4 regions of the Psychrobacillus sp. genome follow, and region 1 is predicted to be linked to each of the others. Evidence: riboswitches for the same ligand, from Rfam matches in the RefSeq annotation. Region 1 holds a riboswitch; each other region holds the start of a gene.

Region 1 (3,117 bases):
GTCGAAATCCTTCATTTGTGATTCTAGATAAGGAGCATGTTGAAAGTAATTGGCATCTAGGTCACCAGAATCAAGGTCTTTATTTGGTAGTATATAATCTTGGTACGTCTCAATTTGTAGCTCAATGCCTTGTTCTTCTAATATAGGTACTACCTGCTCTAAAATCTCTGCGTGCGGTACGTTAGAGGCACCAACAACTAATTTGTCGCTATCCTCATCGCCACAAGCAGCAAGCGTTAATGCACTAACAGATAATAAAACCCCAGCCAATAATTTTTTCATTTTCAATCTCTCCCTATCTTTTATCAATTTTTGTAGTAATAATATCGCCAATCCATTGTAGAATAAAGACGATGATTAATATTAAAATAGTGGCAATAAATGTTACATCCTCGCGACTACGTTGGAATCCATCTTGAAATGCTAGATTTCCAAGTCCTCCAGCTCCAATAATTCCAGCCATCGCTGTATAACCAACTAGTGAAATACAGGTTACGGTAATACCAGATACTAAGGCTGGCATCGATTCTGGCAATAAAACCTTCCAAATGATTGTAGAGGTTTTAGCACCCATCGATTTAGCTGCCTCTAAAACACCCTTGTCGATTTCTCGTAATCCGATTAAAACCATACGGGCATAAAATGGAGCAGCTCCAATTACTAATGCAGGGATGGCCGCATTCGGACCACGCATCGATCCCGTCAACAACGTTGTAAATGGTATCAACAAAATGATTAAAATAATAAAAGGAATAGAACGGAAAATATTAACTACTCCACTGGTCAACCAGTTTGCTATTTTATTTGCCCATGCCTGGTGTGGACTTGTCAAAAACAATAAAAGTCCTAAAATTAGACCAAAGATTGCTGTTAGGACTGTAGAAATTGCGGTCATATAAAGGGTTTCTATAGTGGCTTCCCACATTTTAGGCCAATCAACATTTGGAAATAACGATTCAATCATTGTTGATCACCTCAGTTTTAACTTTTTGCGAGTGGATAAATTGTATGGCATCTTCCACCGCTTGTTCATTTCCATCGATTTGCAGGATTAGTGTCCCGAACGCTCCACTTTTCGTGTGAGAGATATTCCCTTGGACAATGTTTACCTCTAAATCGAACTGTTTGATTAATCTCGAAAGAATTGGTTGCTCTGTAGTATCTCCAACGAAAACGAGCTTAACTAGCTTGCCGTTTGGATAAAGCTTAACTAGGTTTTGAATGGTTTGAATCGGCTCTTTGGAATCAGAAATTTGAGAAACGAAACGCTTTGTAATAGGCTGTTGTGGCTTTTGGAATACCTCAAGCACATCTCCCTCTTCTACAACTTGCCCATTTTCCATAACTGCTACTCGGTTACAGATCTTTTGAATAACTTGCATCTCATGGGTGATTAACACAATGGTTAGTCCGAGTTTTTCATTAATGCTTACGAGCAAGTCTAAAATGGAGTCGGTTGTTTCAGGGTCAAGAGCAGATGTTGCCTCATCACAAAGCAATACCTCTGGACCATTAGCCAACGCTCTGGCAATTCCTACGCGTTGCTTTTGTCCTCCAGATAATTGTGATGGGTAAGAGTCTCCTCTTCCCTCCAATCCAACAAGGCTTAAAAGCTCTTCTACTCTAGCTTTTCTTTTTTCCTTTGGAACTCCTGCAATTTCTAATGGGAATGCTATATTTTCAGCGACTGTTCGCGACCAAAGTAAATTGAAATGCTGGAAGATCATGCTTACTTTTTGACGAAAGCTTCGAAGCTTGTCCTCATTAATAGATGTAATTTCCTGGCCGTTCACTGTAATATGACCGTCAGATGGCTTTTCTAGCCCATTCAACAATCGTATTAGCGTACTCTTGCCCGCTCCACTGTAACCAATAATCCCGAAAATTTCTCCACGCTGTATGTCCAGATTTACACTATCAACTGCAACGATTTCTCCTTGCTTGGTAATAAATCTTTTCGAAACTTCTTTTAAACTAATCAAGTAAATCTGACCACCTTTCCTAATAAAAAACCCCTTCTGCAAAAGAGCAGAAGGGGTGTATGTTATCTATTTAAAATAACGTTCATCCATTCTCTCATTTCCCAAAGCTATAGCTTTGCGTGACTTGGCACCATTTCACTTTCATGACGGTTGCCGGGCTTCAAAGGGCACTTCCCTCCACCTCTCTTAATAAGAGCGACACTATTAAATTGTGTTTTCAACATAACGAATATTATCATAGGTTTCCATCTTCGTCAATAGCCTTTATTGTTTCCAATAAGTAAGGAACTGATTGAAAAGCATAGATTTTCTTTTCCACTTTCCCATGTTTTGTAATAAGAAGACAAGGGACGCTTTCAATTTCCTGTTCTATCGCCAAATCACCTAGAAAATTAATATTTGCCTGACCAATTGGATAGGTAACCATTTCTTTAATAACATTCATCATTTTACTTGCTACCTGACACGTTCCACACATAGGCGTATAGATATAAAACAAGGTAAGTGTTGAATTGTTTTTAGCGCTATCCCATTGTTCTCTAGTCCATTCATTCATACACATCATCCTAAGGTAAAAATTCTTTTTTCACCTTAATATTAACACGTTTTAATATAGATGCCAAAACCTTCGCCGGTGTGTTTGCTACTTCGCCATACGTCGGGTTCGTATACAAATGAATTGCCTCTGGATACTCCTTCCTAACGACCGATCGAATTTGTTCCCCGGATTTGTCTGCATCTAGAAAAGCATAAATCGGCAAGCCATCATAAGGGCTTAATAGCTCCTCCAATTTTACATCGGATATCGTTCCATTAGTACATATAATTTCTGGAGATTCATCGAGAAGGCTTAATAATTGCAGCTTATCAGACCTACCCTCAACGATAATTATTTTATCACTAAATACATGTGCCATTTAGCTTCTCTCCCAACTTATCCTTTCCTTTATTATATGAAAAAAACGCCGATTATTAACCGGCGTTTTCATTATTACTCTGCTATTAATTCTTCGTACTTTTCAGGAGATAATAAGCTGTCCACTTCTGATACGTCAGAAGGCTCAACCACGATCATCCATGCATTTTCATAAGGTGATTCATTAACAAATTCGGGGCTATCTTCTAGCTCAGTATT
Region 2 (3,117 bases), on a different contig from region 1:
CCCGTTCCATTATGCGCCTTTTACCCTCTCCTCCTTCCTTCATGAAAAATGGTTCCATTGAGTTTTTAGGGGAGCAACTCCACACAAAAACAGAGAAGGAAATGGAAGGTATTAGAGGAAGAGACATCAGTATGATTTTTCAGGATCCGATGACCTCCTTAAATCCAACCATTCGTATTGGCGTTCAAATAGCAGAAAGCCTTATTAAGCACCAAAAGCTCTCGAAAAAAGAGGGAAAGGCACAAGCAATTGAGCTACTCAAGCTTGTAGGAATTAAAAATAGTGAGGAACGTTATAACCAATATCCGCATGAGTTTTCTGGTGGCATGCGTCAAAGAGTTATGATTGCCATTGCTTTAGCGTGTAAGCCCACGCTACTAATAGCGGATGAGCCAACTACTGCGTTAGACGTGACCATTCAAGCTCAAATATTGAATTTAATGAAGGATATGCAGAAGCGCTTTGGGACCTCTATTATTTTAATCACTCATGACCTTGGAGTTGTCGCTGGAATGTGTGACCGTGTAGCTGTAATGAAAAATGGAGAAATCGTTGAAACGGGAACTACTGAAGAAATTTTTGCTAACCCAAAGCATGACTATACGAAAAAACTATTAAATGCCTTGCCTCGTTTAGACGAGAAGAAAAAGCCGAAGAAACCTCCTCTTCGTTCTATTGGGCTAGAAAACGGAAAGCCGCTGCTAGAAGTAAAATCTTTAAAACAGCATTTTCAAGTAAGTCGCGGGAATGTCTTAAAAGCGGTTGACGATATTAGCTTCTTTATAAAACCCGGGGAAACTCTTGGTCTTGTAGGAGAATCGGGCTCAGGTAAATCTACCACCGGTCGGGCGATTCTTCGATTGCATGAGCCTACAGATGGAGATGTGCTATATCAAGGAATGGCCATTAATCGTTTAAGTAAAAATGAGCTTAAAACGATGCGTCGGCATATGCAAATCATCTTCCAGGACCCCTACTCTTCCTTAAATCCTCGTTTAAAGGTGCTAGACATTATTGGGCAGGCATTAGATATTCATCGTCTGAGCAAAAATGCAGAGGAGAGAAAGAAGCGGGTAGAGGAATTACTAGAATTGGTAGGCTTAGAGCCCTCGCATGCATTACGTTATCCACATGAGTTCTCTGGTGGACAGCGACAACGTATAGGTATCGCTCGTGCACTTGCGGTTGAGCCTGATTTTATCGTCTGTGACGAACCTCTATCAGCTTTAGATGTTTCTATACAAGCACAGATTGTAGAGCTTTTGGAGGATTTACAGCACAGACTAGGCCTGACATACTTATTTATCGCACATGACCTGTCCATGGTAAAACATATAAGTGATCGCGTTGCTGTCATGTATTCTGGAAAAATTGTAGAGCTAGCAGAAAGTGAGGAGCTTTATACTAATCCACAGCATCCGTACACTAAGTCTCTCTTAGCAGCCATTCCAATCCCTGACCCAAAAGTAGAGGCCAAGAAAAAGCGTGTGCTCATGGAAGAGTCTAATGTTACTGACAAGTATCAATTAAAGAATTCTAAGCTGGTAGAGGTATCCGACGGTCACTGGGTAGCTATCCCTAAGTAAGGTAGCCCTTGAAATTGTTTAAAGCCCATGTTAAACTTATTTTTATTATATTTAGACAATTTAATATTTTATTTCTTATCAAGAGAGACGGAGGGATTGGCCCTATGATGTCTCAGCAACCAGCCTTTTAGGTGTGGTGCTAAATCCAATAGACATTAAGTCTTGAAGATAAGAAGAATGACTTCAATATATATTGAGGGTTCTCTTCTTATGAAGCGAGCCCTCTTTTTATTTGATTTTATAGACAGTAGTAATCGCAACATAATATAAATAGAAGGTAGGAATTTAATATGACAAATCAATTACTTGTAAAAGCACCTTTCAAAGCAGATCACGTTGGAAGCTTCCTGAGACCGGAACGTTTAAAGCAAGCAAGGGCTCAATTTGAACAAAAAGAAATTTCCCAAGAGCAGCTAACTCTAGTGGAAAATGAAGAGATTATTAAACTCATAGAAAAACAGAAGGAAGCTGGATTACTTTCTATCACAGATGGAGAATTTCGTCGAAAATGGTGGCATTTCGATTTTTTAAGCGGACTAGATGGCGTGGAATTTTATGAAACCGATCAAGGACTCTCCTTTAAAGGGGTGCAAACAAAAGCTCATGGTATTAAGGTGACAGGAAAGATTGGCTTTAGTACCCATTACATGATTGAGCATTTCAAGTTTTTAAAAGAAGCAGCTGGGGATGCTGTTGTAAAATTTACTATTCCTAGTCCGAACATGCTTTATTACCGAGCTGCAATTGAGGAAGGTGTGTATAACAATGATGAGGAATTATTTTCTGACTTAATCACAGCTTATCAAGGGTTTATCCAGGCAATTTACGATGAGGGCTGTCTTTATCTTCAGATTGATGATACTTCATGGGCTACCTCCTTTTCCGAGGAAGGCCTCGCTTCCTTAAAGGACAGGGGGTTATCGCTAGAGCAAGCCTTATCCCTTTCTGCAAGGGCTATTAATGAGTCTATTTCTAAAAGACCAGCCGATATGCTAGTGACCATGCATATTTGTCGGGGAAATTTCCGATCCACTTATATTACAAGCGGAAGCTATGAGTTAGTATCAGAAACTATATTCGGTGGATTACATGTGGATGGTTTATTTTTAGAATTTGACGATGAGCGCTCTGGTGGTTTCGAGCCTTTACGACATGTTAATCGAAAGGATTTAAATATTGTCCTAGGGCTGATTACGTCTAAGCATGGAGACCTAGAGGAAGAAGAATTAGTTAAAGCTCGCATCGAAGAAGCTACTAAATATGTACCAAAAGAACAGCTTTGCTTGAGTCCTCAATGTGGATTTTCTTCTACTGAGGAAGGAAACATATTAACTGAAGAGGAACAATGGGCAAAAATTCGCCATGTAGTCCAAATAGCAAAGGATGTCTGGAACTGACTTACCCACATGTGAATAACGTTAGTAGAAATGTTTTTACATTTGCCTGTTAGGGTATCTATTTAAATAAGATATCAGTTCTATATGGGAGGAATGTATGATGAGTAAAGTTTATGAATATACAACAGATGATG
Region 3 (3,117 bases), on a different contig from region 1:
GGTTGGGCTATTAGTTGATGAGGATAGACTCGTCGAAGCGGTTGAAAGAATAGAAAAGCTACAGCTTTTTTAACAAGTAAATCAGTTTCTCCTTTTAAATTAATCAGTTGGTATTAAAGAATTTGTGAAAGAATGTATTTAAACTAACGCTCGAGGTTAGTTTAATGAACTCGAAACCTATATTAATTTATATCAAAACAGGAATGTATTTTATGTTATAATTGGTTAATTATTGTAGGAGGTAAAAAATGAAAAAAAATATATTTATAGCGATTGTATTTACTTTAGTAGCGATGTTTACCTTCTCCATCACATCAGAAGCTTCATCTACACAAGTTATGTGGGGGAAAACAGAATTAAAAAAAGGTCAGATTGGTAAAGTAACACTTTACGCAGATGTAGCAACATATAAGCCTGATGGCTCTAGAGGAAAGGTGTTACCAGCAGGTGGAGAGTATCGTGTCTATACATTTCGTACAGATATATACGGAGGAGAATACGGTCTAGGGGACGGATTGTTTGTCAATATGTACAGTGCTTTGAAGTATGAAACGCCTTCTAAAGCAAAACTTGCATTACTAGTAGATTCTTCTACACAAGTTATGTGGGGGAAAACGGAATTAAAAAAAGGGCAGATTGGTAAAGTAACACTTTACGCAGATGTGGCGACATATAAGGCGGATGGCTCTAGAGGAAAAGTGTTACCAGCAGGTGGAGAGTATCGTGTCTATACATACCGTACAGATTTATACGGAGGAGAATACGGTCTAGGGGACGGATTGTTTGTCCATATGTACAGTGCTTTGAAGTATGAAACGCCTTCTAAAGCAAAACTTGCATTACTAGTAGATTCTTCTACAAAAGTTATGTGGGGGAAAACGGAACTTAAAGCAGGACAAATCGGAAAAGTTACAATCCTTAAGGAAACTACTTTATTTAAGGTAATTAATAGTGTTGATGGTGGCGAACCTGGTCTTGAACCTATCCGACAATTAATGCCTAACGAAGAATTCCGAGTGTATTCAGCTAAACAACCACTTGATGGATATGTTCCCATGTATGGTCTAGGTGGTGGGTATTATATTGTACAAAACAATACCATGTTAAATGGAGTTTCTGTAAAGTATGAAACGCCATCTAAAGCAAAACTTGCATTACTTAATTAAAATAGTAGTATAAAATGCACATAAAAAGTGAGCTTGGAGAAACATTTTCCAGATCACTTTTTATGTGCATTTTTAAATCACCCCTTACCTTTAACATAACCATAAAAATAAAGTGTAAAGCTAAATGTAAAGCTTTTAAATGCTTACATCTTAGTATTTCCAAATCACTCACTTATGTATAATTATTTATATAATTTTGTATTTGAATTTTTCTAAACAATTATACAAATGTTAAAATAACTATTGACTTCAATAGAGTAGTGTAGTAAATTTTTTCTATAGTAAAAACGAAAAACTTAATAGATTATTATCTCTTATCAAGAGTAGCTGAGGGACTGGCCCGTTGAAGCTCGGCAACCATCTATACTAAAAAAGTATAGAAAGGTGCTAAATCCTGCAAAACATTTTGTTTTGGAAGATAAGAGAGGACAATACATATTTGTGTGCCTCTCTTTCTTTTGAAAGAGAGGCTTTTATATTTATTCGTTTTTATTAATACATATTCAGGAGGAATTACAATGAAGAAATTTAGCTTAGTGTTATCAGGAGTTTTATTAACAGGGTTGCTCTCGGCTTGTGGTGATGATGCTACATCAGGACCATTAGATGAAAATAAATTAGTAGTTGGCGTTACGTCAGGTCCACATGAACAAGTTACTGAGGTTGTTGCGGAAGTTGCAGCACGTGACGGTCTAGAAATTGAGATTAAGGCTTTTTCAGATTTCGTACTTCCAAACACAGCTCTTGATGAAGGAAGCTTGGACGCAAATAGTTATCAAACTCTACCTTTTCTTGACTCATTCAACGAAAATAATGATACAGAGCTAGTACCAGTTGCTGAGACTATTTTACTTCCAATGGGCGTTTATTCTGAAAAGTATTCATCCTTCGATGAATTGCCTGATGGAGCAACTTTTGGGCTACCAAACGATCCGACACAAGGAGCACGTGCTTTAGACATCTTAGAAGTGAATGGTTTTATCAAAGTTAAAGAAGGTAAGAAAGGAAATGCTTCTATTCAAGACATTGAAGAAAATCCTAAAAACCTTGAGTTTATAGAATTAGAGGCTGCTCAAATAGTAAAACAGCTTAGTGAAGTCGATGCAGCAGCAATCAATTCCAATTATGCTTTGGAAGCTGGTATTAACCCTGGAGAAGAATCTATTTTGTTAGAGTCAGCAGATTCACCATACGTTAACCATATTGTTGTTCGTAAGGAAAATGAAAATGACCCTGCCATTCAAAAATTCATTAAAGCATACCATTCAGACGAAGTTAGAGAATTTATTGAAGAAGAATTCCAAGGCTCTGCACTAGCAGGTTGGTAAATAAGAAAAGCGCAGGCGCCTATCTCTGCCCCGACAGGCAAATGGGAAAATGCGAGGAGGCAGGTCCACTGCCACCGGAGTATTTTCCTATTTGACCCCGAGGGGCAAGGCGCCGGAGCTAGACATCAAGAAAAGCATAGGCGCCTATCCCTGCCCCGACAGGCAAATGGCTAAAAAGTGAAGAGGCAGCTCTTTTCCTACCGCAAACGCTCTTTTTACGACGAGTTTGCGCAGAAATAGGTTTTGACCATTTGACCCCGAGGGGCAAGGCGCCGGAGCTTGATATCAAGAAAAGCGCCGGCATCTATGTCTGCCGGCGTTTTTTTAGAAAGGAAGATCATTCATGATAGTTTTAGAAAATATTACAAAAGAATTCAACAGTAAAAGCAGTACGGTTAAGGCTGTTAATAACGTAAGCATACACGTAAAAAAAGGTGAGATTCATGGAGTTATAGGCTATAGCGGTGCAGGGAAAAGTACGCTCATTCGCTGTGTCAATCTATTAGAGAAACCAACATCCGGAAAAGTATACATAAACGGCAATAACATTACCCCCCTTCCCCCGGCGAAGCTACGTATGGTACGAAATAAAATAGGAATGATCTTTCAAGGATTTAACCTTC
Region 4 (3,117 bases), on a different contig from region 1:
ACTTTTGTTAATATATTGGTTAGACGCTCAGCGTTATATTGCTCATCAATGTATTCAATATATTTTTCCCTTTCTTCCTTCGTCCTTGTATAACAAATATCATACATATTAAAGCTTAGTGTTTTCGTCAGATTATTAAAACCATGTAACTCGATTCTTTGTTTTGGTGTCAAACTCATAGACATAACCCCACTTCCAATAAATTGAAAATCCATACTTTTATAAATATGTGTATCAACAAAATACAATGTCTCTTCAATTTTGTCTTCCCTAATATTTGAATAAATAAAACTAAAATCAATAAAAAACTCCTGAATATTTAAACAGGAGTTTATATAAGTCAATTTCATAATTTTTGTTTTAATAAAATTGACTCATATATATTTCTTCTATTTACTCCCAGTTATAAGGAGTAGCCTGATAAACATAGTAATTCAACCAATTAGAAAACAATAAATGTGTATGTGCCCTCCATGTATTTAATGGCTTATTTGAGGGGTTGTTATTTGGGAAATAGTATTTGGGCATCTCTATATCTATTCCTCTAGTTATGTCTCTATGATATTCCTCTGCTAATGTGTGTGCATCATACTCTAAATGACCAGTGACCATCACCATTTTATTGTCGTTAGATTTTACAAGAAACACACCTGCTTCCTCCGACGTAGATAAAATAGTTAGTCGCTCATCCTTTTCTATTTCTTCTTCAGATACAGAAGTGTAACGAGATACGGGAGCATTAAACTCTTCATTAAATCCTCTTATTAAATTCTCCACTTGGTTAGTTAATATATGCCGATACACTCCTGAGCATTTTTGAGAAAGTGAGAATTTATCTATACCAAAATGATAATACAGTGCAGCCTGCGCCCCCCAACAAATATGTAACGTGGAGGTGACATTGGATTTAGACCATTCCATTATTTCCTTCATTTCATTCCAGTAATCGACCTCCTCAAATGGCAACTGTTCTACTGGAGCACCAGTTATAATCATCCCATCAAACTTTTTTTCTCTTATTTGATCAAATGTCGTGTAGAAAGTATCCAAATGGGTTTTGCTAGCATTCTTGGATTCATGCGTTGCTGTATTCATAAAGGTTATATTCACTTGTATAGGAGTATTTCCTAGAAGTCTTAATAGCTGAAGCTCCGTTTTTTCCTTCTCAGGCATTAGATTAAAAATAATAATGTTAAGTGGACGGATGTCCTGCCTGTAGGCACGCTCTTGATCCATGAGAAAAATTTTCTCTTCTTTTAACAGCTTAGCTGCAGGTAATTGTTTCGGAATATTTATAGGCAATGACTTTCCCCTCCCAATGAAATGCGCAAGAGCACCTGTGATTTCGCCCCACAAAAAAGTAAGAAAGCGACCAGGAGCAAGGCGGCTATTAAAATAAATACCCCTCTTTCCATGTAAGAAAAGAGAGGCAAGAATTTGCTAGCTAGCTCTTATCTTCCAAGATCGTCTTGTTAGGAATTAGCACCTTTCTGTATAACAGAGGTTGCCGAAGTATCACAGGGCCTAATCCCTCCACTTCTCTTGATAAGAATATTAAATTATTTAAATTATTCATTAATAAATCATATTAGCATGCTCTATTACTTATATCAACCTATTTTGAGAAGTATTCTGGTCATTCTGCTAAATCTAGCCATTTCTCTAATAATTGCTCCAATTGCTCCTCTACCCGAAGTTTTTCCAAGCTTAATGCCTCATAATTTCCCCAATCATTCTCTATGCTAATTTGTTTAGTTAGCTCATCTAGAACATTTTCGAGATCACTTATTCGTTTTTCCAGAGGAATTTCCTTTTGTTGTTTGACAGGTGTTGCTTCTTTTAAGGGCTGATTGATTACTTTTTTCATAGTATTTTCTTTTGAGCAGAACTCATTCCATTTTTCCCTTGCCCATTCATAAGGACCTTCAAATGTGGTAAGCACGCCATGCTCTAGCCAAGCAGTCCTTGGAAATAGTTTATTTAGAAAATATCTATCGTGAGATACTGCAATAATAGTCCCAGTAAAATCATCTAGCGCTTCCTCTAATACCTCTCGTGAATCAATATCAAGATGATTCGTTGGCTCATCTAATATTAGACAATTTATGTCTTGATGCATTAGCTGAGCAAGACGGAGTCGCATTCTTTCTCCTCCACTTAAATCAGCAATTCTTTTAAAAACATCCGCCCCATAAAACATAAACTTCGCTAAAATGTGTCGGGCCTCTCCCTCTGCCACATTTACTTCAGCTCTAAAAATATCTATCAAGCGAGCTTTGGGATCTGTTATTTCGAAATGTTGAGAAAGATATCCTTGGCGAACATTACTACCAAATCGTGCTTCACCCGAGTCAATTAACTCTACTCCTCTGAGAATATTCAAAATGGTAGTTTTACCTGTTCCATTCCTACCAACGATTGCAAGACGGTCCTTCCAATATACATGAAGTTCTGCACTGTTTAATAACATTTTTTCACCAAAGCTTTTGAAAGCCTCTTCCATTATGACAACTTCTTTTCCGCTTCGGGGTGCCGCATCAAAAGATAGACTCATTTTCTTAGGGTCTATTAGAGGTTTACGAACCTTTTCCATCCGCTCTAGTGCCCGTTCCATATTCCTCGCCTGACGGTGTAAACTTGCATTTGGAGGAACTGCTTGGTTAGCCCATATCCTTAATCTTTTTATCGCTTCTCTCATTTTCTTTATCTTTTTTTGTTGTTCCTCATACTGTTGAAATTCACGAGTAAGTTTTTCTTCCTTTTCGATTAGAAAAGAAGAATAATTACCATGATATTTCGTAAGCATACCATCCTCAAGATCTGCAACTTTTGTAACTACCTTATGTAAAAAATATCGGTCATGTGAAATAATAACAACTGTTCCTGTATAACTAACCAAATACTCCTCTAACCACTCTATTGCAAACAAATCCAAATGATTAGTCGGCTCATCCAACAGTAAAAGGTCTGGCTTGGTTAATAGTAGCTGTCCAAGCATTATTTTAGTTTGCTCACCACCACTTAAACTTGAAAATGGCTGTTCTATAAAACCACCTAGCTGTAGCCCTTCAACTACTTTATCAATTTCGGAATCAATGGTATATCCGCCCTGTAACG

Evidence for each region. Region 1 has a riboswitch for S-adenosylmethionine ahead of AC06OU_RS00990 (methionine ABC transporter ATP-binding protein). Riboswitches for the same ligand answer to the same signal wherever they lie in the genome.
Region 2: another riboswitch for S-adenosylmethionine. It lies ahead of AC06OU_RS10050 (5-methyltetrahydropteroyltriglutamate--homocysteine S-methyltransferase); the one in region 1 lies ahead of AC06OU_RS00990 (methionine ABC transporter ATP-binding protein).
Region 3: another riboswitch for S-adenosylmethionine. It lies ahead of AC06OU_RS00550 (MetQ/NlpA family ABC transporter substrate-binding protein); the one in region 1 lies ahead of AC06OU_RS00990 (methionine ABC transporter ATP-binding protein).
Region 4: another riboswitch for S-adenosylmethionine. It lies ahead of metA (homoserine O-acetyltransferase MetA); the one in region 1 lies ahead of AC06OU_RS00990 (methionine ABC transporter ATP-binding protein).

The regions. Positions count from the first base shown of each region.
Region 1 is NZ_JBAEAP010000034.1:878-3,994, forward strand. Features, by position in the region: gene AC06OU_RS00980 (MetQ/NlpA family ABC transporter substrate-binding protein) at 1-282, opposite strand, end outside; gene AC06OU_RS00985 (methionine ABC transporter permease) at 296-964, opposite strand; gene AC06OU_RS00990 (methionine ABC transporter ATP-binding protein) at 957-1,982, opposite strand; SAM riboswitch class I at 2,074-2,178, opposite strand; gene AC06OU_RS00995 (thioredoxin family protein) at 2,218-2,538, opposite strand; gene AC06OU_RS01000 (toprim domain-containing protein) at 2,549-2,899, opposite strand; gene gcvH (glycine cleavage system protein GcvH) at 2,974-3,117, opposite strand, start outside.
Region 2 is NZ_JBAEAP010000338.1:4,244-7,360, forward strand. Features, by position in the region: gene AC06OU_RS10045 (ABC transporter ATP-binding protein) at 1-1,586, shown strand, start outside; SAM riboswitch class I at 1,659-1,761, shown strand; gene AC06OU_RS10050 (5-methyltetrahydropteroyltriglutamate--homocysteine S-methyltransferase) at 1,877-2,983, shown strand; gene AC06OU_RS10055 (hypothetical protein) at 3,084-3,117, shown strand, end outside.
Region 3 is NZ_JBAEAP010000021.1:1,021-4,137, forward strand. Features, by position in the region: partial or broken gene AC06OU_RS00540 (aminotransferase class I/II-fold pyridoxal phosphate-dependent enzyme) at 1-73, shown strand, start outside; gene AC06OU_RS00545 (hypothetical protein) at 249-1,166, shown strand; SAM riboswitch class I at 1,478-1,591, shown strand; gene AC06OU_RS00550 (MetQ/NlpA family ABC transporter substrate-binding protein) at 1,685-2,494, shown strand; gene AC06OU_RS00555 (methionine ABC transporter ATP-binding protein) at 2,838-3,117, shown strand, end outside.
Region 4 is NZ_JBAEAP010000163.1:7,107-10,223, reverse strand. Features, by position in the region: gene speD (adenosylmethionine decarboxylase) at 1-179, opposite strand, end outside; gene metA (homoserine O-acetyltransferase MetA) at 394-1,302, opposite strand; SAM riboswitch class I at 1,449-1,552, opposite strand; gene abc-f (ribosomal protection-like ABC-F family protein) at 1,637-3,117, opposite strand, start outside.